Linked DNA regions of Thermochromatium tepidum ATCC 43061. The protein of the gene in region 1 interacts with the protein of each later gene in a pairwise test. Links are inferred from orthologs where the notes say so. Each region holds a gene or a part of one and is shown in the gene's direction. Other genes may lie near its edges.

Region 1 (14,795 bases):
ACCAGCTCCATGCTGCTGTGGTTGAGCTGATCGCGATGGAAGACGCCGAGATCAAATACTCGACGGTGCAGAACTGGTATCCGGGCGATGCCGAGGGGCGCGGCGGCATCTACAACTTTGTCACCAAGCGCGGCGACTGTCGGGGCGCGCGTTCCAAGATCTCCTGGACCCAGGTCGAGACCGGCTCGGCCATCACCTGGAAGTATCCGAGCTGCATCCTGCGCGGTGACGGCTCGATCGGCGAGTTCTACTCGGTGGCGGTCACCAAGGGGCGTCAGCAGGCCGACACCGGCACCAAGATGATCCATCTCGGCAAGAACACCCGCTCGACCATCGTCTCCAAGGGCATTGCGGCGGGCGAGGGGGTCCAGACCTATCGCGGGCTGGTACGCATCGGCCAGCGCGCCGAGGGGGCGCGCAACCACACCCAGTGCGACTCGCTCCTGATTGGCGACCGTTGCAGCGCCAACACCCTGCCTGCTATCGAGGTCAAGAACCCCACGGCCAAGATGGAGCACGAGGCCACCACCTCCAAGATCAGCGAGGATCAGCTCTTTTACTGTCGCGCGCGCGGTCTGAGCGCAGAGGACGCGGTGTCGATGATCGTCAATGGCTTCTGCAAGGAGGTCTTCAACGAGCTCCCGATGGAGTTTGCGGTCGAGGCCCAGAAGCTCCTGAGCCTCAGCCTGGAGGGTGCGGTCGGCTGAGCACGGTGTTGAACCGCACCGGGTGCAAAGGATCGAGACGCCGTGTGCTGGGCGTCCTTTGCGGTTTGAGCCTCTCATGCCTGGTGCCCGTCGAATTGATTGCTGGAGAAGCTGTGATGCTGTCTGTCAAGGGCCTGCGGGCCAACGTGGGTGATCAAGAGATCCTCAAGGGGCTGGATCTAGAGGTCGGGTCGGGCGAGGTCCATGCCATCATGGGGCCGAACGGCTCGGGCAAGAGCACCCTGTCCCACGTCTTGGCGGGACGCGAGGGCTATCGGGTCACCGCCGGATCCGTGACCTTCGTGGGACAGGACCTGCTCGCGCTCGAACCCGAGGAGCGGGCCCGGCTCGGACTCTTTCTGGCCTTTCAGTACCCGGTCGAGCTGCCGGGCGTCAACAACACCGCCTTCCTCAAGGCCGCGCTCAACAGCCTGCGCAAGGCGCGCGGCGAGCCCGAACTCGACGCCGTTGCCTTTTTGCGTCTGATCAAGGACAAGCTCAGGGTCCTGCATCTCGACGAATCCCTGCTCAAACGCCCGGTCAATGTCGGTTTTTCGGGGGGCGAAAAGAAGCGCAACGAGATCTTCCAGATGGCGCTCTTGGAACCCAGGCTTGCCATCCTCGACGAGACCGACTCGGGGCTCGACATCGACGCCCTGCGCGGGGTGGCCGAGGGCATCAATGCCCTGCGCTCGCCCGAGCGCTCCATGATCCTGGTCACCCACTATCAGCGTCTGCTCGACTACATCCAGCCGGACTATGTGCACGTCCTGGCGCAGGGTCGCATCATCCGCTCGGGTGGCAAGGAACTGGCGCTGGAGCTGGAAGAGAAGGGCTACGGCTGGATCGACGCGGAGCTGGCCGCATGAACGCCCCCTTGGCTCAGGGTCTCGAACACTGGTTGCCGGCGCCGGATGCAGGCCCGGACTGGCTCAAGGAGCGTCGCCAGCAGGCGCGTGCCTGCTTGAGTGCCCAGGCGCTGCCGCATTCCAAACAGGAGGCCTGGCGCTACACCAGCCTCAAGGGTCTGCTCGAACAGCGGTTCCGGGCCATCGACGCGCCGCCGAGCGCGGTTCGGCCCGAGGACCTCGCGGCGGTGTTGATCCCGGGCCTCGACGCCCATCGCGTCGTGCTGGTCAATGGCCGTTTCGCCCCCGAGCTCTCGGCCCTGGATGAGCTTCCGGACGGGGCGCGGGTTGGCGGACTGCGCGACTGGCTCGGGCGCGATCCCGAATCCCTGCGCGATCGGCTCGATGCGGTGCGCGGTGAATCCAACGCCTACTTCGCCCTGCTCAATACCGCCGGACTCGACGATGGTCTGGTGGTATGGCTGGGTGCCGGGGTGCGGCTTGAGCGCCCGCTCGAACTCATCCAGCTCTCGGTCGGGCTGGATGAGCCGCGCGTCGCCCAGCCGCGCCATCTGGTGCAGCTCGAGGCCGGTGCCCAGGCGACCCTGATCGAACGCTATGTCGGCCTGGGCGCCTCACCCTACTGCACCAATGCGGTCATAGAGGTCGCGCTCGGGCGCGCGGCCCGACTCAGACACGAACGGTTACAGATGGAGGGGCACAACGCCTTCCATCTCGCTGGTGTTTATGTGGTCCAGGACGCCGACAGCCACTACGCGGGTCTCCACATCGGTCTGGGCGCCCGCTGGGCGCGCACCGAGCTTAACACCCGTTTTCGGGGCGAGCATGCTGAGGCCGTGTTGCAGGGGCTCTATCTGGCCGGCGATGGTCAGTTGCTCGACTACCACCTCGACATCGAGCACGCCGTCCCACACTGTCGCAGCGCGGAGGGCTTCAAGGGGCTGCTCATCGGGCAGGGGCGGGCGGTGTTCGATGGACGGGTGCTGGTCGCCAAGGGCGCCCAAGGGAGCGATGCGGCCATGTCCAACCGCAATCTGATACTCTCCGAGCAGGCCGAGATCGACACCAAACCCCAGCTCGAGATCCAGGCCGATGACGTCAGGTGCAGTCATGGCACCACGGTCGGCCAGCTCGAGCCCGAGCTGCTGTTTTATCTGCGCTCGCGCGGCATCGACGCGGCCCAGGCGCAGCGGATGCTATGTCTCGGCTTTGCGGGTGAGATCATCGACCAGTTGGGGAGCGAGGCCGTGCGTGGGCAGGTGGCCGCGGTGATCGAACAACGGCTGGATGAGGGGAGTGGCTCAGGCGCATCCGACGATGGGGCCTTTGAGCCTGCGCCTGATGTTTCGCGGAGGACGTGATGAACAGACTGGCCCGCTTTGCCGGTTTCGGCCGAGATCAACAAAGACCGGACGCCGCGGAGAGAGAAGAACGGGCGGCACTGGAGGCCGGAGACCAGGAGGTCCCAGTGGCGCGCCTGGACCCCGAGGAACTGCGCGAGCCGATCATCGCCGCGCTGCGCCGCGTCCATGACCCCGAGATCCCGATCAATCTCTATGACCTGGGCCTGATCTATCGCATCGACATCGACAACAAGGGCGATGTGGCGATCGAGATGACCCTGACCGCCCCCGGCTGTCCAGTCGCCGGGATGATGCCATTGATGGTCAAGCGCGCCGTGGAACAGGTCGAGGGTGTCGGGCAGGTCAGGGTTGAACTGGTCTGGGATCCACCCTGGAGCGCCGACAACATGAGCGACGAGGCGCGCTTGCAGCTTGGGTTGATGTAAGTCGCCTCAGACACCCGCCAAATAGATTAATCCGGCCCTTTAAGATGTGGATCGCGCCTTACGGCGCCCCTACAGAGCCGCCGACCCGTTTTGCCGAGACCCACCTTGACAGGGCCAGGGCTTGAAATCGCCCTAGCGTTCACGGACCGCTCAAGGCGTGTGGCAGCCTTTTGGCCCGAGGGTCTTGATGGGTCAACTTAATGGATCGGGAACCGTTCACCTCCTTGGTGAGCGAGATCCGCCGTCTGCCCACGCCCTCGCCCACCCTAGTCAAGGCTCAAGTTCCAGGTGCTGCTTGAGCCCTGACGTTCCCCGCACGGCATCCTTCAGCCAAGAGATCCAGGAATCCTGCGTCGACGATCACGGGGACTGGACTCAAGCCCTTGACGCCGGCCCACCCAGACCGCCTAAATGGATCACCCGATCATCCCTGGCTTTCAGGGGATACCCCTCCCCGGTCCTCCACATAAACGGGGGGTCCGCCATCGCCATTAGGATACAAAGCAGATGACGCTCAATCGCAAGATGACCCTCCTCTTCATCGCCTTGGCAGCGAGCATCCTAGCGGCGTTGGTGATCATCTCACTCTATGCCTTCCGCTCGTTTGCGCTGACATCATCGACGGCCCATGTCAAAACCGCCGCCGAGATCGTCCGTGTGCATCTGACCGAGTCGATGATCAATGGCACCATCGGTAAACGCGAGCAATTCCTCAAGCGTTTGATGGAGATCCAGGGATCAAGCACGGCGCGGGTGATCCGTTCGCCCTTGGTGAGCAGACAGTTTGGTGAAGGGCTGCAACGCGAGATGCTGGCCGACCGCATCGAGCTACAGGTCCTACGCGATGGCAAGCCGCGCTTCAGTCTGGTCGACGAGATGGGTGAGCCGGTGTTTCGCGGCACCATCCCCTATATCGCCAGTTCTCAAGGGACGCCGAATTGTCTGCAATGCCACCAGGTGAACGAAGGCGATGTCCTGGGTGCCATCACGATTGAACTGCTGTTGTCCGGATTGCGTAACCATGCGCTCACCAACGTGGTGGGCATCATGGTCACAGTCGGGCTGTTTTCGCTGTTGGCGATCTTCGGCGCCCGCCGGTTGATGCTGCCAGTCGGCGAGACCGCCAGCGAGATCGGCGAGGTGGTGCAACGGGCGATCAAGGGCCAGTTTAGGGTGCGAGTCACGCAGCGCACCAAGGACGATATCGGACTTATCGCCGCCCATGTCAATCGGCTGCTCGAGCATCTGGAACAAGGCTTGGCGCGCATCATGGACAGGGTCACCGAACTGACTGGGCGCATGCCAAGCGGCATCGACAATCAGCTCGAGGCCACCATCGACATGGTCAACAGCTTGGCGGACGCCGCGACCTTCAAGGCGACCATCGAGGAAGATGAGCGCCAGCATGAGATCTACGACCGTTTCGGACGTCTGCTGACCGAGCGTTTCGGCCTGCGCGAATACTCGTTTTACGAGACCCTGGATAACGGACACCTGCAGGTGATCTGCGTCGACGGTGAGGGCAGCTGCAGCTGTCGGTGGTGCGATCCACAGATCCTGGTGCGCAGCGAACGCTGTCGCGCCCGCCGGGCCGGACATGTGGTCGATGGGCTCACTCAGGAGCACATCTGTACGGCCTTCATCCCAGAGGCTAAGGGGGGCGAACCACGTCGCCATTATTGCGTACCGATCATTCAATCGGGGGTCATCGGCGCCTTGGTACAGCTGGTCACGCCCGCGAGCACGGCCAGCTGCCTGGCGCTGCAGACGCCCTACATCCTGATGTTCATCCGGGAGATGGCGCCGGTCCTCGAGGCCAAACGACTGACCGAGACCCTGCGTCAATCCGCCCTGCATGACCCCATGACCGGATTGCACAATCGGCGCTTCCTCGAGGAATATGTTGAGACCCTGATTGCGACGACCCGGCGTCGACACACCAGTCTGGCCGTTCTGTTGCTGGACCTGGACTATTTCAAGATGGTCAATGACACCCACGGACATGACGCTGGAGATGCGGTCCTCAAGTCTCTCGCCGAGCTGTTGCAACAGAGTGTCCGCGCCTCGGATCTGGTCGTTCGCTTCGGTGGCGAAGAGTTCTTGATCCTCTTGCCCGATACCAGTGGGGACGCGGCCCTGAAGGTGGCCGAAAAGATCCGCGCCTCGGTCGAAGGGTACAAATTCCGCGTCGCGGGTGGTGAACTGAGGAAGACGATCTCGATTGGGGTGGCCCTGTTTCCCGAAGACAGCGAGACCTTCTGGCAGACGGTCAAATATGCCGATGTGGCCCTGTATCGAGCCAAGGACGAAACCGCGTGTTGCGCTTTGCGCCTGAGATGTGGCAGGACGAAAACAGCAACTATTAAAAGTGCCGCCCTGCTACAGGCTCGATAACACACGGTAAAAACCATGCACTGGCGTGCCCTCATCCGGCTATTCGGCCTGCTATTGATGCTCTACAGCCTGAGCTTTGTGCCATCGCTCATCCTAGCGCTCGTCGACCAGGATGGCGAGTGGTGGGTGTTCCTTGCCTCGCTGGTGCTGACCGCAAGCGTTGGTCTGCTGCTGTGGTGGCCGAACGATCACTGCGACAACGAGCTGTCAGTGCGCGATGGATTTCTCGTCGTGGCCTTGTTTTGGGCGCTGCTTGGGCTGTTCGGCGCACTGCCCTTCATCTTCGGGTTGCATCTGAACCTGACCGATGCGGTCTTCGAGTCGATCTCAGGCTTCACCACCACGGGCGCGACCGTCATCGACGGACTCGACCAGCTGCCGCCCTCGATCCTCTATCACCGTCAGCAGATCCAATGGCTCGGTGGTATGGGCGTGATCGTACTGGCGGTGGCCATCCTGCCGCTGCTGGGCGTGGGCGGGATGCAGCTCTACCGGGCCGAGGCCTCGGGTCTGACCAAGCATGAAAAACCGACCCCCCGCATCGGCGAGACGGCGCGCGCGTTCTGGTCGCTGTATCTCGGCCTGACAGTCACCTGCGCGCTGGCCTTCTGGCTGGCCGGGATGACCCCCTTCGATGCCGTCGGCCATGCCTTCACGACCGTGGCCACCGGCGGCTTCTCGACCCATGACGCCAGTCTAGGGTACTACGACAGCCCGCTGATCGAGGCGATCGCCATCGTCTTCATGCTCGCAGGCGGGATCAACTTCACCGTCCATTTCGTCGCCTGGCACGACCAGGATGTGCGCGCCTATCTGCGTGACCCGGAGACCCGGGCCTTCGGCCTGATCGCCCTCGGTGGTGCGCTTTTCGTCTCAGCCAGCCTCTACTGGATCGGTGTCTATGCCGATGGTTGGCAGGCGCTTCGCCATGGCACCTTTCAGGTCGTCTCGATCCTGACCAGCACCGGATTCAGCACCGCGACCTTCAGCGACTGGCCGCTGCACATCCCCTTGGTGCTGGTCATCCTCTCCTTCATCGGTGGCTGTGGTGGCTCGACGGCAGGTGGAATCAAGGTCTTGCGGGTGATACTGCTGGCCAAGCTCGGCGTCCGTCAGCTGTTTCAATTCATCCATCCGCACGCCGTGTTGGAGGTCAAGATCGGGCGCCGTCTCATCCAGGAGGAGGTGTTACTGTCGGTCTGGGGCTTCTATGTGCTCTATATCGCGACCTGTCTGCTATTGACAGTGGCCATGATGGCCGCTGGGCTGGATCTGGAATCGGCCGTCGGCGCGGTCTTCACCACGGTCAACCTCTGTGGGCCCGGGCTCGGCGAGGTCGCCGTCACCTTCGCCACGGTTGATCCGGTGGTCAAGTGGCTGGGCATCTTCGGGATGCTGGCGGGGCGGTTGGAGATCTTCACCCTGCTGATCCTCTTCATTCCGGCCTTCTGGCGGCATTGAGTTTGGAGCACTCGGTCGATAGATGAGATGACTGTTCTGTCATTGCCGCGCTCACATCGGCGAGTGCCTTCAGCCAGGGCGGCACGGTGTGATCATGATCGTTGCCGGCCCGTACCGCGCACGCGACGTTCAGACCCCAATCCTTACGAACGCTCGCCAGCCGATCGCGCGCAATGGCCGGGGACTGGTTGTCGCCGTCGATGGAGGGGGCAACAGAACGGGGCGGCTGAAGCGGGACAGTGAGCAGGACGGGCGGGCGCGCTCTTCAAGACCGCTCGACGCGCCTGTCTGCCGGCACAGACGCCTCGGACACGACAGGTGCGGATGATGCGCACCCATCCGTGGGCGATCCCTCGTCTTCGAGGCTGGGTTTAGGCTCGGTCTCGGCGTCGAGCACTTCGAGCGGTCACAGGGCGATTTCCATCGATGTCTCCTCATCCTTGAGATTCCTCAAATCGATCCCGCGCTGCCCGCCACACCAGCGGAACGCCCAACAGCACACTGAGCGTCGTCGTCTCCGGTCTCTGCTCCAGCCGGATCAGATGCGCCGGACAGTCGCAGTCGCTCGCCCCAAAGCGGGCCAGTGGCCATGAGGCACCCGGCAAGGTCCCGAGCAAGCGCGCCCAGACATGCTCGCGCCGCTTTAGTCCGCGTGCGACCCAACAACCCGGAACACGACAGTGCGGACGCAGAGAATCCAGATGCCAGTGCGGCCGTGCGGTCACTCGCCCATGGTGACGACAGCGCGCCGCCAGTCCGCCCGGACCCAGCGCACTGCCGACATAGAGCAGCTCCCCGCCGGTGAGCATCAGGGTGCCAAGCCGCCCGATGCGCACCGGCCCCGAGTGCTCGGGGATCAGCCGGACCAGATAGGTGCCACGGTCATCGCTCATCATGCCGGGATCCAGCTGACAGGCGTTCCAGCGTCAACCGATCAGGTTGCCCGCCACAATACCGCTCCAGCAGCCGATGGAACACCGACCCCGGCGGCGAAACTTGGGCAAAGAGCGTGGCACTGGAGCACAGCTTCAGGTCGTCCGGCGATCCTAGAATCTCCCGTGCTGATCGCCCCTCGATGGCCAACAGCGCCTCGGCACAGTCGCGCAACCGCGCCCCAAGGATTGGATGGTTCAGATAGGCCCGCGCCTCGTCCAGGTCGCGGAGGGCATAACGGCACGCCATCGTGCTTGATCCGAGCCCAGCGATCTGCGGGAAGACAAACCACATCCAGTGCGAGCGTTTGCGACCGGCGCGCAGTTCAGCCAGCGCTTGGGCGTAGATGTCACCTTGGGCCTCGACGAAGCGGTTCAGGTCAGGGGCGGTGTTGCTCATCCGGCTGTCTCCTACTCCAGCCTGCCCGCCTGCACACGGCACGCGGGCAGGCGACGGCAGCGTTCCCAGTCCTCATCAAAGCTCTCACCAGCAGGGTGTGCCGCTCTGCCAAGTGGCTAACCCAGACCATCAAGCGTTATGTCAGGTCTATGACCAACACCTTCCGCCAAAGGCCCTCGGCCATATCGCACCGATTCAGGCGCTCAAGGGCCGGCACAACAAACGCCTCCAAAGGCTTCAAAAGGCGTGTCTATAATTTCCGGGGACTTGAGGGGGTTGGGAGAGTCGGCCCATCGCGCCAAGCTTAGCGGAGTTCGTTACGCTGTGATACCGTCTCCCAACCGTCAAGCCTTTGCATCACCACGGGCTTCCATGACCGACACCCCGCCGATCGATCGACTCATCGCCATCATGGCGCGTCTGCGCGATCCTGAGAACGGCTGCCCCTGGGATCTGGAGCAGACCTTTCGCACCATCCTGCCCTATACCCTTGAGGAGGCCTATGAGGTCGCCGAGGCAGTCGAGCGCGAGGATATGACCGCCTTGCGCGATGAACTCGGCGATCTGTTGCTCCAGGTGGTCTTCCATGCACGCCTGGCCGAGGAGGGTGGGCATTTTGCCTTCGCCGATGTGGTCGAGTCGGTCTGCGCCAAGCTGATCCGGCGCCACCCCCATGTCTTTGGTACGCTCGAGCTGGCAGACGCGGCGACCGTCCTGGACCATTGGGAACGACTCAAGGCCGCCGAACGCGCCCAGACCCGGGTCGATGAACCCGGGGCACTGGCCGGTGTCGCGCGCACCCTGCCGGCCCTGGTGCGCGCCGAGAAGCTCCAGCGCCGTGCGGCACGGGTTGGGTTCGATTGGGATGAGCCCCTGGCCGTCTTGGCCAAGGTCGAGGAAGAACTCGCCGAGTGTCGCGCGACCCTGACCGATCAGGCCACCCCGAGCGAGCGCATCCACGAGATCGGTGACCTGCTGTTTGCCTGCGTCAATCTGGCCCGCCATCTAGGCGTGGAGGCCGAACAGGCCTTGCGCGCCGCCAACCGGCGCTTCGAGCAGCGCTTCGCCCAGGTCGAGCGTGGACTGCGCGAACAGGGCCTCGAACCGAGCCCGGAGACCCGCGACGAGATGGAGCGTCAGTGGACGCTCGCCAAGGCCACCGAGCGTCGCGGCTGAGCACCCATGCACCTGATCCGCTTGCGCGGCGCGCGCACCCACAACCTCAAGAACATCGATCTGGACCTGCCGCGCGAGCGCCTGATCGTACTGACTGGGCTGTCTGGCTCGGGTAAGTCCTCGCTCGCCTTCGATACCCTCTATGCCGAGGGACAGCGGCGCTATGTCGAGTCGCTCTCGGCCTATGCGCGTCAGTTTTTATCCATGATGGAGAAGCCCGACATCGACCACATCGAGGGTCTGTCCCCGGCGATCGCCATCGAACAGAAGACCAGCTCGCACAATCCGCGCTCCACCGTCGGCACCATCACCGAGATCCACGACTATCTGCGCCTGCTGTTCGCACGTGTCGGCCAACCCCACTGCCCGACCCACGGTGAGCCGCTCGACGCCCAGACCATCAGCCAGATGGTCGACCGGGTGTTGGCACTGCCCGAGGGCGAGAAGCTGATGCTGCTGGCGCCCGTGGTGGCCGCGCGCAAGGGCGAGTATCAGCGCCTGCTCGGTGAGCTCTGCGCCCAGGGCTTTGGGCGCGTCCGCATCGATGGACAGGTCTATGAGCTGGAGTCGCCGCCCGAGTTGGACCCGAGGCAGAAACACGACATCGCGATCGTCGTCGATCGTTTCCGGGTACGCCCGGATCTGGCGTTGCGTCTGGCCGAGTCGTTCGAGACTGCGCTCAACCTTTCCGGTGGCATTGCCCAGGTCGGCTGGATCGACGAACCCGAACGCCCCGAGCTGACGTTCTCATCGAAGTTCGCCTGTCCGGTCTGCGGCTATAGCCTGCCGGAGCTTGAGCCGCGTCTGTTCTCGTTCAACAACCCAGCCGGGGCCTGTCCGACCTGCGATGGATTGGGGGTAGAACTCTTCTTCGATCCCGCCAAGGTGGTGATGCATCCGGAACTGAGTCTGGCCGGCGGTGCGGTACGCGGTTGGGATCGGCGCAACGCCTATTATTTCCAGCTGATCCGCGCGCTTGGCGCGCACTATGGCTTCGATGTCGAGACCCCCTGGGTCGAGCTGCCCGAACCGGTGCGCGCGGTGATCCTCTATGGCAGTGGCCAGGAGAGGGTCCAGCTCCCACACCCCAAGGGCAACACCAGACCACAGGTGTTCGAGGGCATCCTGCGCAACATGGAACGGCGCTATCGCGAGACCGATTCCAATACGGTGCGCGAGGAACTGGCGCGCTATCTCTCGCAGCGACCCTGCCCGGACTGCGGGGGCACCCGCCTGAACGAGGCGGCGCGTCATGTCTTCATCGCCGGATACAACCTGCCGGCGATCGCGCGGATGCCGGTCGGCGAGTCGCTGCGTCTGTTCGAGACCCTGGATCTGCCGGGGCAGCGCGGCGCGATCGGCGCCCCGGTCATCACCGAGATCGCTACCCGATTGCGCTTCTTGGTCGATGTCGGGCTCGATTATCTGACGCTCGAACGCCGCGCCGAGACGCTCTCGGGCGGCGAGGCCCAACGGATCCGGCTCGCGAGTCAGATCGGGGCCGGGTTGGTTGGTGTCATGTATATCCTGGATGAGCCCTCGATTGGACTCCACCAGCGCGACAACGCCCGACTCCTCAAGACCCTGACCCATCTACGCGACCTGGGCAACACCGTGATCGTCGTCGAGCACGACGAAGAGGCGATCCGCACCGCCGACTGGGTGGTGGATCTCGGGCCAGGCGCGGGCGCACATGGCGGTCAGGTCGTCGCCCAGGGCACGGCGGATGAGATCGCGGCCAACCCAGACTCCTTGACCGGGCGCTATCTGTCCGGCGCACTGCGGATCGAGATCCCCGCCCGGCGCACGCCCAACGACCCCGCACGCCAGTTGCGGATCCTCGGGGCCTGCGGCCACAACCTGCGCGGGATCGATGTCGCGATCCCTGTCGGTACCCTGTGCTGTATCACCGGCGTCTCGGGGTCAGGCAAATCGACCCTGATCAACGACACCCTGTTTCCGGTGGTCGCGCGTCATTTCAACGGGGCCAGTCTTAACTCTGCACCGCATAGGGCCATCGAGGGGTTGGAGCACTTCGACAAGGTGGTCGACATCGACCAGAGCCCCATTGGTCGCACGCCGCGCTCCAATCCGGCGACCTATACGGGTCTGTTCAATCTGGTGCGCGAGCTGTTCGCCGCCGTCCCCGAGGCGCGTTCGCGCGGCTATGACGCCGGGCGCTTCAGTTTCAATGTCAAGGGCGGGCGGTGTGAGGCCTGCAAGGGGGATGGCGTGATCCGGGTCGAGATGCACTTCCTGCCCGATGTGCATGTGCAGTGCGAGGTCTGTCGCGGGCGGCGCTATAACCGCGAGACCCTGGAGATCCGCTACAAGGGCAAGTCCATCGACGAGGTGCTGAACCTGACCGTCGAGGAGGCGCTCGACTTCTTCGCCCCGGTGCCAGCGATCGCCCGCAAGCTCCAGACGCTGATGGACGTGGGTCTGTCTTATGTCCAGCTCGGCCAGAGCGCGACCACCCTCTCGGGCGGCGAGGCCCAGCGCGTCAAGCTCAGCCGCGAGCTCTCCAGGCGCGACACCGGGCGCACGCTCTATATCCTCGACGAGCCGACCACAGGGCTGCATTTCCACGACATCCGGCATCTGCTCACGGTGCTGCATCGGCTACGCGATCAGGGCAACACCGTGGTGGTGATCGAACACAATCTCGATGTCATCAAGACCGCCGACTGGATCATCGACCTAGGGCCTGAGGGGGGGGAGAGGGGCGGACAGGTGGTCGCCGTCGGTACGCCCGAGACCCTCGCCGCCGTGGAGCAGTCTTATACCGGGCGTTTTCTGCGCCCCCTGTTGGAGCGCGGCTGGTAGTCGCTCAGCGACCGGGTGACTCGGCGGCAGACTCCATCGCCTCAAGCCCCAAGGGCGTTGGTCACCTGCCGTGCGCTCATCTGACTGGCCTGCGCCTGAAAAGCGAGCTGGGGATTGAGCACCATCGTCTCCCGAGTCGTCCGCGCCAGGGCGATCGCCTGCTCGGAATCCAGGCCGTTGTACGACCTGGAATCGAGGGTCTCGGTCGTAGGCGCGCCGGTTTGCTGTAGACGGTAGGCGTCCGAAGAAATCGAGAGGGTGTCGCTGGATGGACCCTGGGTCGGAGACGTCGAGCTGGGGCCGCGATCCAGCGTCGATGGGGTTACACCAGGGCTGGTCAAGGGGCTGTCGGACCCGGAGTCAACCCGCGGCGACGGATAGGACCTGGTTGCGCCGATCGACGGCATGTTGCTAGACAAACCAATTTCGTTCATAAAAAACCTCCAGGCTTGGCGAATACGGTGTATCTACTCGTACCTCTGCAAACAGTAGAGCCGCTGGATCAAGCGAGGGGTCTGGGTCGCGGTTTGAGATCCAGCGGACAGGGTCAGTGTCGCACTTGCTCGATAAGTTGACGATAGAGCACCCTGAAGTGCCGCGGATCAGGCGCCCCGAACACCGGATCCAGGGTTGGAGCGGCCAACTCGATCTCGATCCAGTCGGCCTCGGTCAGGTATTTGAGCGCCAATGGCAGGGCCTCGCGCTCCTCTTGGATCAGATGACCACGCTGATTGCCGATCAGGGCACGACCGGCGGCCTCCACGTCCTCGCGCAGCAGCACCTCCTCGCTGAGGATCATCCGCAGCGACTGGCGGAAGTCCTTGGTCAGGCGGCTTAGACCCGGGTGCTGACGCATGGGGATACCGAAGACCTCAGACGGTTCGACGCCCTTGTCGATCAGACGCCGGAAGATCAGATCCTCGGTCGGGTGGTGGACGATGTCGGCATAGCAGTCCATGTATTCGATGAGCGCATCGATCAGCGCGTAGTCCGGCTCGTCGCCCTCGTGAAAACGGTCGAGCAAGGACTCAAGCAGGTCGAGTACCCGCCGCAGTCGTGCATGATCCTGACCGAGTCGCGTCATGATGGCGTGCATGGCTTAACCCTCTTGAATAGAGTCGTTTGTGCATCCTACCCTCCTTCGATGTCGTCCGGTTCGGTATCGTCCAGCCCCGCCGGCAGAAATATTCGGTGCGGATGCACTGACCTGGGTTCCGCTCAGCCGGTGTCGCCCTTGCGTATCCGCTCCAAGCGCGGGTCGTCGATGTGCGGCAGGAGGGCGAACAATAGCTCCTCGGCATCCTGGGGGCGCTTCTCCGGATCCATCGACATCGCCCAGTCCACCGCCTTGAGCAGGAACTCGGGATAGCGATCCTTAAGGGCCTCGACGGCCGGCACGACCCTGTCTTCCTTCTGGCGCTCCGGTGCCGGCTGGGGCGTGCGACCGTCCATGCAGGTGCGGATGCTGGCCCCGACCGCATAGACATCGGTCCAGGGACCGACCTGACCGCCGCGAAAATATTGCTCGACCGGAGAATAGCCAGCGGTGATGACCTGCCCGCCACGCGAGCGCCCGCGATTAAACGGATGGACCGCGCCGAGATCCAGCAGCAGGGGCATGTTGCCGTGACGCAGATGGATGTTGCCGGGCTTGACATCGAGATGGACCATGGAACGCCGATGCAAGAGCGCCAGTGCATCTAGGATCGGGATGAAGACCTCTAGGATAAAAGAGGTGCTCAGCCCGCCCTTGCGCTCGCGCAGATAGGCCCCGAGATTGCGCCCACGCTCGTTGGGCATCACCATGTAGCCGGTATCGTTGGCCAGGAAGAAGGCGAGCACCCGAACGATGTTGGGATGTTTCAGCGACGCCAGTGCCTTGACCTCCTGGAAGAACAGCTTGCGTCCGTGATGGAGGCTCTCGGCATATTCGATGCTTGCCGGCACCACGCGCCGGTCGCGATCGCGGCGCGCGAGCTTCTTGGGCATGTACTCCTTGATGACGACCTCTTCGCCGCTGTCGTCGTCGGTCGCGAGATAGATGAGGCTAAAGCCGCCCTCGGCGATCGGCTTGACGATGTGGTAGCTACCCACCTGGGTGCCTGGTGGGAGTGTCTCTCGTGCGGCTGCCATGATCGGGCAGTGGATCTCCAGGCGGACGTTGACGGGAGTGACTGGATGCGGCCTTCCTCGGTTATGATAAACGCTGTTCGGCTGGCTCGGCAGGGATCGAGCCCTGTT
Region 2 (14,430 bases), 900 kb from region 1 along the record:
AGCCGCTGCCCAGGCTCGAGCAGTTCGCCGATCAGCTCCCTGGTCGCCCGATCGAAGACGCGGGTACCGACCGGAACCGGAACCAGCAGATCTCGCCCACTGCGTCCGGTCATGTGTCTGCCCTTGCCGTTTTCACCGCGCTCGGCGCGATGCCTGCGCAGATAGCGAAAATCGACCAGGGTGTTGATGTTGTTGTCGGCGATCAGATAGACGCTGCCGCCGTCGCCGCCATCACCGCCGTCCGGCCCCCCCTTGGGGAGGTACTTCTCACGGCGAAAGCTCACACAGCCGTCCCCACCATCGCCGGCCTCGACCCAAATCACGGCCTCGTCGACGAATTTCATAGACCCTCCGCAAGGAAACCCGCGACTTGAGCCGCGGGAGGAATTGCGGGCGCGCGAAGTGCGCCATGTGGTGTATAATGCACCGCAAGTGTGGTCTCCGGGCGCACGCAGACTGCAACGCCAGTCGAAACCTGGCCCGGATTGGCAGTGGAGCCCCGCTGCCAAGGGCGGCTGTAAACACGCCCAATGTTGGGGATGCGGTCAACCATGTTTGCTGCGTCTTACAATAAAGCCTTCGACTTCAGTCGAGGGTTGTTTACCGTGTTGATCTCGAAAAAGAAAAAGCCTCGCCCATGGGACGAGGCTTCGCAAGCGGCGCGCACAGCCCGATCGAGACAGGCCGCAAGGGCCCTTAAAGGGCTGTTGCGGCAGGCCGCGCACCGATGCGAGTGCGCTCAGGCGTTCTCAACGATGACGAACTTGCGGTTCTTCGGACCCTTGGTCACGAATTTCACCACACCGTCGGTTAGCGCAAACAGGGTATGATCCCTACCGCAACCGACATTGACGCCGTTGTGGAAGCGGGTGCCGCGCTGACGCACGATGATGCCGCCTGCACGGATCCGTTGGCCGCCGAAGACCTTGACGCCCAGTCGCTTGGATTCGGAATCGCGGCCGTTGCGCGAACTGCCGCCTGCCTTTTTGTGTGCCATGGATGCTGACTCCTCAGCCGGCGTTGATACCGGTGATCTTGACCGCCGTAAACCACTGACGATGGCCTTGGCGCTTCATATAATGCTTGCGACGACGGAACTTGATAATCCTGACCTTTTTGGCGCGACCGTGCGACTCGACGGTCGCCGTCACCTTGACGCCGGCCAGATAGGGCTTGCCGACCTTGACATCCTCGCCATCGGCCACCATCAAGACCTGTTCGAAATCGATACTGTCGCCGGCCTCGGCGGTCAGTTTTTCGATCTTGACCGTGTCACCTTCGGAAACCCGGTATTGTTTGCCACCGGTTTGAATGACCGCGTACATCTTTTGAAGATCCCCAGCTGTTCGGATAGGGCCGACCCTAGACGTCGGAACCAAAGTGCCCAATCTAATCAAAAAATTCCCCTTTGGTCAACGCCGGAATCGGATCATGGTCTGCAACTGTCTAAATGTCGGCCGGCCATCGACCGGAGTCGCCAAATTGCGTACCCTTCACCAAGCTGACGGGTGGGATGCCTGGCTTGACAGTCCTTCATCCGCGCCCCTAGCATCCGCCGCCATTCCACGATAGATCCTAGACACGCATGGACCTTTCCAGGATTCGACAACCCGTCGCCGAGGACGCCAAGGCCGTCGACGCCTTGATCCTGCGTCGACTCCAATCCGACGTGGTGCTGATCAATCAGATCGGGCATTACATCGTCAACAGCGGCGGCAAGCGGCTGCGTCCGCTCTCGGTGCTACTCGCCGCACGCGCCTGCGGCTATACCGGTGAGCGCCATATCGATCTCGCAGCCATCGTGGAGTTCATCCACACCTCGACCCTGCTGCACGACGACGTGGTCGACGGCTCACAACTGCGGCGTAATCGCGAGACCGCCAACGTGGTCTGGGGCAACGACGCCAGCGTCCTGGTCGGCGATTTCCTCTACTCGCGCTCGTTCGAGATGATGGTCGAGGTTGGCAGCATGCGGGTGATGGAAGTGCTGGCGCACGCGACCAACCGCATCGCCGAGGGTGAGGTCTTGCAATTGCTCAACGAACGCGATCCGGACACGGACGAGGCGCGCTACATGGAGGTCATCCGCCGCAAGACCGCAACCCTGTTCGAGGCCGGCACCCGGCTCGGTGCCGTGCTTGCCGAGTCGCCGCCCGAGATCGAGGACGCCATCGGCGAATACGGACTCTGTCTCGGCATCGCCTTCCAGCTTGTAGACGACGCGCTCGACTACAGCCTTGACAATGCCGAGCTGGGCAAGAACGTCGGCGACGACCTCGATGAGGGCAAGCCGACCCTGCCGATCATCCGCGCCATGCAGGTTGGGGCTCCCGAGCAGCGCGCCCTGCTGCGCGAGGCCATCGTGCATGGTGGACGCGATCGCATCGAGTCCGTCACGGCGGCGATTGCGTCCACCGACGCAATCGACTACACTATTCAGCTTGCACAGTCATACGCGGCACGGGCCAAGCAGGCACTCAAACCCCTAACGGCCTCGCCCGCGTGCGACGCACTCATCATGCTGGCGGATTTTGCCGTCGCACGCACGTATTGATGGCGTCAATCATCCACGGGGTGTAGCTCAGCTTGGTAGAGCGCTGTCTTCGGGAGGCAGAAGTCGCAGGTTCAAATCCTGTCACCCCGACCAAATTTCCTAAAGATACAATCAACCGGCCTTGGCCGGTTTTTTTATTTGTGTCTTCGTCAATAACGCCTTCCATCGTATCTCGGTCGTCGAGGAGAGCCTGATGCGCTTTCATCATCCACCCCGTCGGAACCCCGACCCAGGGCTTGGGCTTGCCGCCCAGGCGGCATTGGGCATCATCTGGCTGGTCGCCCTGAGCGGTTGTGCCGAACGCGCTGATCCCATGATCGATCTATCCGGCCCGACCATGGGTACCTATTACTCGGTCAAGATTGCCCGCCCACCAGTCGGGTTGAGTGCCGAGACCCTGGAGCCTGAGTTGACCCGAATACTCGCTGAAGTCAGCGCCGAGATCTCAACCTATGATCCGAACTCAGAACTGTCACGCCTCAACGCCAATCCCAGCACCGACTGGATCCCGGTCTCCGAGCATCTGCTTACCGTCATGGCCGAGGGTCAACGCCTCGCGGATCTGACCAATGGGGTCTATGACGTGACCATCGGTCCGCTAGTCAATCTCTGGGGCTTCGGTCCCGAGCCTCGCTCCGACCACCTGCCTACCGAGGCTGAGATCCAGGCCGCGCGCGAACGGATCGGCTATCAAAAGCTCGAGCTGCGCGATGCGCCGCCTGCCGTGCGCAAGGCACGCGGCGATCTCTACATCGACCTCTCCTCACTCGGCGAGGGCTATGGCGTTGACCGAATCGCCGAGTGGCTGGAGTCGCGCGGCGTCACGGATTACATGGTCGCCATCGCCGGCACAATCCGCGCCAAGGGATTTAACGCCAAGGGCCAACCCTGGGCCATCGCCATTGAACAACCCCTGCCCGAACGCCGTGCCGTGCATCGTGTCATCGCGGTTTCGGACCGCGCGATCTCGACCTCGGGCGACTATCGCAACTTCTTCGAGAAGGACGGTAAGCGCTACTCGCACGAAATCGACCCCATGACCGGCACCCCGGTCGATCGCCAACTCGGCTCGGTCACCGTGATCGGCGATGTCGGAATGATCGTGGATGGCCTGGCCACAGCGCTCATGGTTCTGGGTGAGAAACGCGGCCCGGCGCTGGCCGAGATCCAGGGAATCGCGGCCTATTTCATCCTGCGCGAGGGCGAGACGTTCCGGGGGATCGCGTCGAGCGCGTTCCAGACCTATCTGGACGCCGCCGCTGCAACGCCTACCGAGCATTGACAAAATAAAGACGAGCCTAGACACCGCCCGAGCGGAACAGGGCAAATTCTTTGTGTTAAAGTTCCGTGCCGTTTTTTGGCGGCATATCGGTTCGTCCGCTGCCTTATTTCAGACGTTGCGATTGCCGCCACCCTTGATCGGCCCACTCCAACGCTATAACCCATAAACGGGGGGATACGTATGTCGACAGACTTTGTTCTTTGGCTCGCCATCGGCTCTGGGGGCCTGGCCATCGCCTTCGGCCTTGCGGTCGTGGCCTGGATCACATCCCAGTCCGCCGGTTCCGAACGGATGCAGGAAATCGCCGCTGCCGTCCAGACCGGCGCGCGCGCCTATCTCAATCGTCAGTACACCACCATCGGTCTAGTAGGAGCAGGACTCTTCATCGTGCTCTGGCTGCTCCTTGGTCTGGCTACGGCGGGTGGGTTCGCCATCGGTGCCATCCTCTCGGGCCTGGCCGGCTATATCGGCATGAACGTATCGGTGCGCGCCAATGTCCGGACCGCCCAAGCCGCCACCAATGGCCTCGAATCGGCCTTGGCCATCGCCTTCCGTGGCGGTGCCGTGACAGGGATGCTGGTAGTTGGTCTAGGGCTACTGGGTGTCGCCGGCTACTTCCTATATCTGGGCGCCGATGAGTCTGCGCTGCATGCCCTGGTGGGACTGGCATTCGGCGGTTCCTTGATCTCTATCTTCGCCCGCCTCGGCGGCGGTATCTTTACCAAGGGTGCGGACGTCGGCGCCGACCTAGTCGGCAAGGTCGAGGCCGGCATCCCGGAGGACGATCCACGCAACCCGGCAGTGATCGCCGATAACGTCGGCGACAACGTCGGCGACTGCGCCGGCATGGCCGCCGACCTATTCGAGACCTATGCGGTCACCATCATCGCGACCATGGTCTTGGGGGGACTGATGTTCAAGGGGGCCGATGGCAGCCTGGCCATGAACTATGTCACCTATCCCCTGGCACTGGGTGCCGCCTCCATCATCGCCTCACTGATCGGGGCCTTCTTCGTCAAGGCCAACGAGGGCGGCAAGATCATGCATGCACTCTATCGCGGTATGGCGGTCGCCGGGGGGCTGGCCTTCATCTTCTTCGCCATCATCACCGCCCTGGTCATGGGCTGGTCGCAGTTCCTGCCGCTGTTATTCTGCGCCCTGATCGGCCTGGGTCTGACGGCCGCGCTCATGTTCATCACCGAGTACTACACGGCGACCGAATACCCGCCGGTCCAGTCGGTGGCCGCCGCCTCGCAGACAGGACATGCCACCAACATCATCGCTGGCCTTGCGGTCTCGATGAAGTCCACCGCCCTGCCGGTGCTTGCGGTCTGTACCGCCATCTGGGCCGCGTATCTGGCCGCCGGACTCTATGGCATCGCCATCGCTGCCACCGCCATGCTGTCGATGGCCGGGATGGTGGTCGCACTCGACGCCTATGGTCCGATCACTGACAACGCCGGCGGCATCGCCGAGATGTCGGGCCTGCCCAGCGAGGTGCGCAAGATCACCGATGCACTGGATGCGGTCGGCAACACCACCAAGGCCGTGACCAAGGGCTATGCTATCGGTTCAGCGGGTCTGGCGGCCCTGGTACTCTTCGCCGACTACACCCATAACCTGGAGGTCGCCGGCAAGATCCAGCAGTTCGCGCTCGCGGATCCGGCGGTCATCATCGGACTCTTCATCGGCGGTCTGGTACCCTATCTGTTCGGCGCCATGGCGATGGAGGCGGTCGGGCGCGCCGCAGGTTCAGTGGTCATCGAGGTGCGTCGCCAGTTCAGCGAGATCAAGGGCCTCATGGAGGGTACGGCCAAGCCGGACTATTCGCGCGCCGTGGATCTGCTGACCCGGGCGGCGATCAAGGAGATGGTCGTGCCCTCGCTCTTGCCGATCCTGGTACCGATCGCCGTCGCTATCGGTATCAACATCCTGATGGGCGATGGCGCCGGGATCCGCGCGCTCGGTGGGATGCTGATCGGGACCATCGTCACCGGTCTGTTCGTCGCCATCTCGATGTGCACCGGCGGCGGGGCCTGGGACAACGCCAAGAAGTACATCGAAGAGGGCAACTTTGGCGGCAAGGGCTCTGAGCCCCACAAGGCCGCAGTCACGGGCGACACCGTCGGCGACCCTTACAAGGACACCGCCGGCCCGGCCATCAACCCGCTGATCAAGATCATCAACATCGTGGCGCTGCTCCTGGTGCCCCTGCTCTGATCGCAACCCAGCCCCTGTAAAACGAGGCGCGGCCTGGGCCGCGCCCCGACCTTGGGCCTCTAGTGTGGCTTTGGAGGCAAGTATCCGGAAATGCACCGGATCGAGTGATTTTGAGGCATAAAAAATCCCCGCATCTTTTGGATACGGGGATTTTCAATGCTTATGTTTGGCTCCCTGGGACGGGCTCGAACCGCCGACCTAGTGATTAACAGTCACCCGCTCTACCGACTGAGCTACCAGGGAATGGTATGAGCTCTTTATAGTGCGGTACATACCGACCGGCGTCAAGCGTTTTTTACCGCCTGCTCGATTCGATCCAGCGCCCGCTCCAGGACCTCGCGGCTGGTGGCGATCGACAGCCGCAGATATCCACCCAACCCGAACGCCGAACCGGGCACCACAGCAACGCCCGCCTTCTCGATCAGAAACTCGGCGAGTTCCAGATCGTTGTGAACCCCCTCCAGACGCTCGATCAACGCTTGCACCTTCGGGAACACATAGAAAGTTCCATCGGTCGGCAGACACTCGATGCCCGGGATCCTGTTGAGCCGATCGACCACCAAGTCATGCCGTTCCATGAACGCCTTGACCATCATCCCGATACAGTCCTGCGGGCCTTCCAGCGCAGCCTGGGCCGCCACCTGGGAGATCGAGGTCGGGTTGGAGGTGCTCTGCGACTGGACCTTGGACATCGCCTTGATGATGGGCGCCGGTCCGCCTGCATAGCCGATCCGCCAGCCCGTCATCGCATAGGCCTTGGATACGCCGTTGAGTACCAGGGTCCGCGGCACCAGATCCGGGCAGGCATTGAGGATGTTGACGAAGGGCGCCGAACTCCAACGGATATGCTCATACATGTCGTCGGTCGCGATGATCACCTTTGGGAAATCACGCAACACCTCACCCAGCGCCTCCAGCTCTTCACGGCTATACATCATCCCGGTCGGATTGGATGGGCTATTGATGACCACCAGCCGGGTCTTGTCGTTCATCGACCCCTTGAGCTGGGCCGGTGTGATCTTGAACGACTGCGCCGCACCCGCCTGGATGAACACAGGCGCGCCACCAGCCAGCAACACCATGTCTGGATAAGACACCCAATAGGGTGCCGGGATCACGACCTCGTCACCCGGATCGAGCAGTGCCTGGGCTAGATTGAAGAAACTCTGCTTGCCGCCACAGGAGACCAGGATCTGCTCCGGTGTGTAGTCCAAACCATTCTCGCGCTTGAATTTGGCGACGATGGCACGCTTGAGCTCTGGCGTACCATCGACGGCGGTGTATTTGGTAAAACCGGACTCGATGGCGTGGACGGCTGCGGCCTTGATGTGCTCGGGGGTATCAAAGTCCGGCTCCCCGACCCCGAGCCCGATCACATCGCGACCCTCGGCACGCAGTGCGGCGGCGCGGGCAGTGATGGCAAGGGTCGGAGAGGGTTTGACGGATTGGACACGGGCAGCGAGCTTGATGGTCATGGAGCAGAATACCTGGATGGCGCTGATGGCTGGATTCGTGATTGAGGACTCACAATAATAACGAATCCCAGGCTGTCCGACACGCGAATCGAGCGCCGCACCCGCCCCGAGGTTTCCCGGCATGTCCAATCCGTCCAGTCTCGCCTTCGAACTCGTCAGTCCCTTTGCCCCGGCCGGCGATCAGCCCGAAGCCATCCGCCGTCTGATCGAGGGCCTAAACGACGGCGAGGCTGGTCTAACACTGCTCGGCGTGACCGGTTCGGGCAAGACCTTCACCATCGCCAATGTCATCGCCCAGGTGCAGCGCCCGGCGCTCATCCTCGCGCCCAACAAGACGCTCGCCGCCCAGCTCTATGGCGAGATGCGCGAGTTCTTCCCGCGCAACGCGGTGGAGTATTTCGTCTCCTATTACGACTACTACCAGCCCGAGGCCTATGTCCCGGCGACCGACACCTATATCGAGAAGGACGCGTCGATCAACGAGCATATCGAGCAGATGCGCCTGTCGGCGACCAAGGCGCTGCTCGAGCGGCGCGACGTCATCATTGTCGCCACCGTTTCCTCTATCTATGGTCTGGGCGATCCCGAGGCCTATCTGAAGATGGTGTTGATCCTCAAGCGCGGCGAGCGCATCGACCAGCGCGCCATCCTGCGCCGACTCGCCGAGCTGCAATACACCCGCAACGAGATCGAACTGGCGCGCGGCACCTATCGCGTGCGCGGCGATGTGATCGACATCCACCCGGCCGAGTCCGACAATGAGGCGCTGCGGATCACCCTGTTCGATGACGAGATCGAGACTTTGTCGCTGTTCGATCCCCTGACCGGCGAGGCACGGCGTCAGGTCTCGCGCTACACCGTGTTTCCCAAGACACACTATGCCACGCCACGCGAGACCATCCTCAAGGCCGTCGATCTCATCAAGTCGGAACTCAAGGAACGGCTTGAGTGGTTGCGCGCCAACGGCAAGCTGGTCGAGGCCCAGCGGCTCGAGCAACGCACCCTGTTCGATCTGGAGATGATGCTGGAGGTCGGCTACTGCCAGGGGATCGAGAACTACAGCCGCTATCTCTCTGGGCGCCAGCCGGGCGAGCCGCCACCGACCCTCTATGACTATCTGCCGCCCGATGCGATCCTGATCATCGATGAGAGCCATGTCACCGTACCCCAGCTCGGCGGCATGTATCGGGGCGATCGCTCGCGCAAGGAGACCCTGGTCGAATATGGCTTTCGTCTGCCCTCGGCGCTCGACAACCGTCCGCTCCGCTTCGAGGAGTTCCGGGCACGTCAACCGCAGACCATCTATGTCTCGGCGACCCCGCGCGCCTTTGAGATCGAGCACTCGGGTGCGGTGATTGAACAGCTGGTGCGCCCGACTGGTCTGGTCGATCCTGAACTCGAGGTGCGCCCGGCGTCGACTCAGGTCGAGGATCTGCTGTCCGAGATCGGTCCGCGCCTGGCCGTCGGTGAACGGGTGCTGGTGACGACGCTCACCAAGCGCATGGCCGAAGATCTCACTCAGTATCTCGACGCGCACGGCGTCCGGGTCCGCTATCTGCACTCAGACATCGACACCGTCGAGCGGGTCGAGATCATCCGCGATCTACGACTCGGGGTCTTCGATGTGCTGGTCGGGATCAATCTGCTGCGCGAAGGTCTGGACATGCCCGAGGTGTCTTTGGTCGCGATCCTGGATGCCGACAAGGAGGGCTTTCTGCGTTCGACCGATTCGCTGATCCAGACCATCGGGCGGGCGGCGCGCAATGCCAACGGCAAGGCGATCCTCTATGCCGACCGCGTCACCGAGTCGATGCGACGCGCCATCGTGGAGAGCGAGCGCCGCCGCGCCAAGCAGATCGGGGCGAATAGGGCCCGGGGCATCACGCCCCAGACCATCCGCAAGGCGGTCGCCGATATCCTGGAGGCCCATACCCCTGGCGCGCCGCTGCCGGCGCGTGAATATGCCAAGGTCGCCGAGCAGATGGCCGAATATGGTCGCCTCACGCCCCAACAGTTGGCCAAGCGCATCAAGGCGCTGGAGAAACAGATGTACCAGCACGCCAAGGATCTGGAGTTCGAGCAGGCCGCCGCCATCCGCGACCAGATCCGCGCCTTGCAGAGACAGGGGTTGGCGGCATGAAGCCTAGACCCAGTCTGGCCGTAGCGATGATGCTGGGATGGGGTCTCTGTCTGGCAGAACCACCCGTCGTACTCGGTTATCGGGTGGTGGCGAGCTATCCGCATGACCCGACGGCCTTCACTCAGGGCTTGGTCTTCAGCGATGGCTGGCTCTATGAGAGCACCGGCCAGTATGGTCGCTCGGCCCTACGGCGAATCGATCTCGACACCGGGCGCATAGAGCAGGAGTTCCGGCTCGCCGACGATCTCTTTGGCGAGGGGCTTAGTGTCTGGCAAGGGCGCCTGGTTCAGCTCACCTGGCGCGAGCGGTTGGGGATCGTCTATGACGCCCGGACCTTCGAGCGACTGGAGACCTTCAGCTACCAGGGTGAGGGCTGGGGTCTGACCCAAGATGGTCGCCACTGGATCATGAGCGACGGCACGGACGAGCTGCGCTTTCTCGATCCCGAGACCCGGCAGGTCATACGCCGGCTGAAGGTCAGGCTCGGTGCGCGTCCAGTGTATCGGCTCAACGAGCTCGAATACATCGAGGCCAGACTCTGGTCCAACGTCTGGGGCAGCGATCATCTGGTGCAGATCGCACCCGAGACCGGACAGGTGACCGCCACACTCGACCTGAGCAGGCTCTATCCACCCGATGAGCGATCAAGCCCAGAAGCGGTCCTAAACGGCATCGCCTATGACCCAAGCACCGGGCACCTGTTCGTCACTGGCAAATACTGGCCCCGACTCTACGAGATCCTCATCAAGGAATGAGCTCCTGAAATCGGGATAAGAGTGCGCCCGTGCCGGGCGTACAGAAAAAGGCCAGGCATTATGCCTGGCCTTTTTCATCGAGCTTGGTGTCGGGCTTACTTGGACTCGGACTGAGCCGGAGCCGCCGGAGCAACGGGTGCACCGTAGGGAGCGGCATAAGGGAAGGCGTAAGGATAGCCGGCGCCATAGTAGGGATAGCCGCCCCAACCATAGGGATAGCCCCACCAGGGACCATAGTAGTCATAGTAACGGTTCCAACCGCGACCGTAACCACGACCGCCGCCGCTCATGCTCAGGTTGAAGTCGCCGTAACCATCACCGAAGAAGTCATCCATCCAATCACCCCAGCTATTACCCCAGCCCGGTCCGCCCCAGCGCGGACCCCACCAGGCAGAGGCAGTAGCGGAAACGCCCAACAGGGCGGCGACGGCAGCAGCAGTAGCAAGCTTTTTCATCTGTTATCTCCGATCATTTTGTCGTTGGCAGCAAGCGTGGCCAGAACTGCATCGACCACGGGTAAAGTCTATATTAGAAAATGATTAAATAAGAAATTTTATTTAACGATCGAATTGATAAAAATCATAGATGATGATGATCGAAATGTCTAGCCTGGTTCTGGCTGGTCTTGTTTGAAGACTGGCCAAGCCAGTCAAGACACGCCCGTCGCCGCTCAGCAAGGCCACAGCCACCGCCGGACCTCTGTTAGATCGTCCCAGACCCTGGCCTTTTGCTCGGGTGAGCGCAGCAGATAGGCCGGGTGATAGGTCACGCGCACCGGGATGTGCGTCGGACCATGCTCGAACCAGCGACCACGCAGTCGACCGACCGGGGTGTCGGTCTTGAGCAGATACTGGGCTGAGACCCGCCCTACGGAGAGGATGACCCTGGGTTCGATCAATGCCACCTGACGCTGCAAATAGGCTTGACAGGCCAGCACCTCGTCCGGCCTGGGATCGCGATTGCCGGGCGGACGGCACTTGAGCACATTGGCGATATAGACCTGCTCGCGGCTGAAGCCGATCGCCGCCAGCATCCTGTTTAGTAGTTGCCCCGCCCGCCCAACGAAGGGTTCGCCCTGGCTGTCCTCATCTGCCCCTGGCGCCTCACCGATGACCATCAGATCCGCGTGCCGATCGCCGACACCAAAGACGGTCTTGGTGCGTGTCTCCCAGAGTCGGCAGGCATGACAGTCACGCACGGCGGCCTCGAGGGCGTCCCAGTCCATACGCTCGATCGGGTCCACCGTCTCGGTGTGCGCGATCAAAACCGGTTTGGCTTCGATCGCCTTAGGGCTGGCGAACGAGGGCGCACGACGTTCCCAGAGGCTCACGCCCATGGCCTCCAAATAGGCGCGGCGACGCCATTCCTCCAGTGGTCGCTTAGACATCGGACGCCTGCGGATGGGCGCGCTTCGCCGGATGGAGGATCTTGTTGCAGGCGTTGATATAGGCCTTGGCCGAGGCGACCAGGATGTCGGTATCCGCGCCCTGGCCATTGACGATGCGACCGCCCTTTTCTAGCCGCACCGTGACCTCGCCCTGGGCATCGGTCCCGCTGGTGATGGCGTTGACCGAGTAGAGCTTGAGCGTCGAACCGCTCTGGACGATCCCCTCGATCGCCTTGAAGGTCGCATCGACCGGGCCACTGCCGGCGGACGTACCCGAACGTTCCTCGCCATCGAGCGCGAGCACCAGGGATGCGCTCGGGGTCTCGCCCGTTTCGGAACAGACGCGCATCGAGATCAGCTTGACGCGCTCGTTGGCCGTCTCTAGCGTGGCCTCGGTCACCAGGGCCTGGAGATCCTCGTCAAAGATCTCGTGCTTCTTGTCGGCCAGCTCCTTGAAGCGGGCGAAGGCGGCGTTCAGCTCTTCCTCGGAACTCAGCACCACGCCCAGCTCCTGCAGACGCGCGCGGAAGGCATTGCGGCCCGAGTGTTTGCCGAGCACCATACGGTTCTCGCTCCAACCCACGTCCTGGGCGCGCATGATTTCATAGGTTTCGCGATGCTTGAGGACACCATCCTGATGGATGCCGGACTCATGTGCGAAGGCATTGGCGCCGACCACGGCCTTGTTTGGCTGGACCGCGAATCCGGTGATGCCAGAGACCAGGCGCGAGCAGTTCATGATTTGGGTGGTGTCGAGCCGGGTGTCGCAGTCGAACAGATCCCGACGGGTACGGACTGCCATCACGATCTCTTCCAGCGCCGCGTTGCCGGCACGCTCACCCAGCCCGTTGATGGTGCACTCGACCTGGCGCGCCCCGTTGCGCACGGCAGCGAGCGAATTGGCCGTCGCCAGCCCCAGATCGTTGTGACAGTGGACCGAGAAGATCGCCTTGTCGGCATTCGGGATCCGCGCACGCAGGGTGGCGATCAACGCGCCGAATTGATCCGGGATGTTGTAGCCAACGGTGTCGGGGATATTGACCGTGCGCGCGCCGGCGTCGATCACCGCCTCCAGCACCCGGCACAGGAAGTCGATCTCGGAGCGTCCCGCATCCTCGGGCGAGAACTCGACGTCGTCGATCAGGTTGCGCGCGCGCTTGACGGCGTAGACGGCCCGTTCCAGTACCTGATCCGGGGTCATCCGCAGTTTCTTCTCCATGTGGATGGGCGAGGTGGCGATGAAGGTATGGATGCGTCCGGCATTGGCGTGTCTGAGCGCCTCGCCAGCACGATCGATGTCGGCGTCGAGCGCCCGCGCCAGGCCGCAGACCCGGCTATCCTTGATCGTCTCGGCTACGGCCTTGACCGCCTCGAAGTCGCCCGGACTGGCGATCGGGAAGCCAGCCTCGATGACATCGACCCTGAGCTTTTCGAGCGCCTTGGCGATGCGTACCTTCTCGTCGCGCGTCATCGAGGCGCCTGGGCTCTGTTCGCCGTCGCGCAGCGTGGTATCGAAGATGATTAGATGGTCTTTGGCGCTCATGATGGGGTCTCTGTGATCCGTGATCAGCGTTGGTGTGAATCTGTGGGTTATTCTGGCGATCGGCAAGTGCCGGTGCTTGAGTTCGGCCCGGTTTGCTGCTAATCCTGCCGCATTCGCCGCCGGGGGCCAACTCCAATGACGCCCGATTGGCATGATCGCGCACGGCTCCGCTTCGACACGCCCATCGTCCTGATCGGATCGTATCGAGGAACCGCGGGTGGTCTCGGTGCGTTTCGCCGACAGCATAAGCGAAGGCCGGCGCGCCTGGGCGCAGGGACGGACGGTACCTGCGCATGAACCGGTAAGATCCATCGCGGGCTTGATCAACCGCACTGCCAAACTGTTGACCTGGTGCGCGACACGCCTCGGCCTTCAGGCCGTTGAAGGATCGCACGGGCACCGTAGGCGTCCCTTGGACGATCGATGTGGTGTCTGCTGCTGTTCGATATACTGGCGCACGATGGAGATCGGCGCACCACCACAGGATGAGGCGAAGGAAGACGGCGACCCGCATATTTACCTATGCAACGTATCCAAGCCTTACAAATACGAGTGATGCCGAACGGCGACCAGCCACCTGCCCGCGCGCAGCGCGCGGGCAGGTGGGCAGGCGCAGTCCTGCCGCCAGCAGTAGGAACCCACCGAAGCGACCCATCCGGGCTCGATGCCGGGATGAGCGCCGCAGGAATCCCCCGGCTTTAGGCGGGGGAGGATGTCAACCAGACCCTTTGATCTTTGGAGTGCTGAGCGAGAGGGCCTCCGGGCCGCCTGGAGGCACTCCAGCCAGCTGGGATCGGTTGAGGCGGCGATGTCTCTGGAGGTTCAGACCCGGCTCTCGGTCTCGCGTCCGCTGTTCTATCCGAGCGACGGCACGGGCGATGCCCGTCCGGACGACAGAAACTCTGTCACACGCCCCAGGTCGTCGGCTGTATCCACACCAGGTCCGGGCGTCTCGACGGCCAGCCCGACATGGATGGGTGCGCCATGCCAGAGTGCACGCAATTGTTCGAGCGACTCGGCGATCTCCAGCGGTGAGGGCGCAAGCCTGACAAACTGGTCGAGAAAGGCGGCCCG

Evidence for each region.
Region 2: the proteins of uvrA (region 1) and uvrB interact in binary tests that used the Escherichia coli proteins (3 or more experiments, as listed by UniProt). The link is inferred for Thermochromatium tepidum ATCC 43061 from one-to-one orthologs.

Annotation. Positions count from the first base shown.
Region 1 is NZ_CP039268.1:492,644-507,438, forward strand. What follows is about bases 9,431-12,754. They hold uvrA (excinuclease ABC subunit UvrA), read left to right. Parts: upstream 9,431-9,734; coding sequence 9,735-12,554; downstream 12,555-12,754. Other genes in these bases: mazG (nucleoside triphosphate pyrophosphohydrolase), read left to right, coding at 9,431-9,728; E6P07_RS02350 (hypothetical protein), read right to left, coding at 12,596-12,754. Outside these bases: Fe-S cluster assembly protein SufB, read left to right, coding at 1-707; Fe-S cluster assembly ATPase SufC, read left to right, coding at 824-1,576; Fe-S cluster assembly protein SufD, read left to right, coding at 1,573-2,937; E6P07_RS02315 (SUF system Fe-S cluster assembly protein), read left to right, coding at 2,937-3,365; E6P07_RS02320 (sensor domain-containing diguanylate cyclase), read left to right, coding at 3,873-5,759; E6P07_RS02325 (TrkH family potassium uptake protein), read left to right, coding at 5,775-7,220; E6P07_RS02330 (GIY-YIG nuclease family protein), read right to left, coding at 7,655-8,113; E6P07_RS02335 (DUF1810 domain-containing protein), read right to left, coding at 8,103-8,552; more of mazG, read left to right, coding at 8,925-9,430; more of E6P07_RS02350, read right to left, coding at 12,755-12,895; E6P07_RS02355 (hemerythrin domain-containing protein), read right to left, coding at 13,102-13,650; E6P07_RS02360 (serine/threonine protein kinase), read right to left, coding at 13,773-14,687. UniProt on the Escherichia coli protein: The UvrABC repair system catalyzes the recognition and processing of DNA lesions. UvrA is an ATPase and a DNA-binding protein. A damage recognition complex composed of 2 UvrA and 2 UvrB subunits scans DNA for abnormalities.
Region 2 is NZ_CP039268.1:1,399,650-1,414,079, forward strand. Bases 7,203-10,161 are described here. They hold uvrB (excinuclease ABC subunit UvrB), read left to right. Parts: upstream 7,203-7,652; coding sequence 7,653-9,671; downstream 9,672-10,161. Other genes in these bases: E6P07_RS06460 (pyridoxal phosphate-dependent aminotransferase), read right to left, coding at 7,203-7,531; E6P07_RS06470 (glutaminyl-peptide cyclotransferase), read left to right, coding at 9,668-10,161. In the rest of the region: Obg family GTPase CgtA, read right to left, coding at 1-344; rpmA (50S ribosomal protein L27), read right to left, coding at 740-997; rplU (50S ribosomal protein L21), read right to left, coding at 1,011-1,325; E6P07_RS06435 (polyprenyl synthetase family protein), read left to right, coding at 1,586-2,554; E6P07_RS06445 (FAD:protein FMN transferase), read left to right, coding at 2,748-3,836; E6P07_RS06450 (sodium-translocating pyrophosphatase), read left to right, coding at 4,017-6,056; more of E6P07_RS06460, read right to left, coding at 6,341-7,202; more of E6P07_RS06470, read left to right, coding at 10,162-10,426; E6P07_RS06475 (sulfur globule family protein), read right to left, coding at 10,522-10,881; E6P07_RS06480 (uracil-DNA glycosylase), read right to left, coding at 11,097-11,813; E6P07_RS06485 (2-isopropylmalate synthase), read right to left, coding at 11,806-13,356; kdsB (3-deoxy-manno-octulosonate cytidylyltransferase), read right to left, coding at 14,212-14,430. UniProt on the Escherichia coli protein: The UvrABC repair system catalyzes the recognition and processing of DNA lesions. A damage recognition complex composed of 2 UvrA and 2 UvrB subunits scans DNA for abnormalities.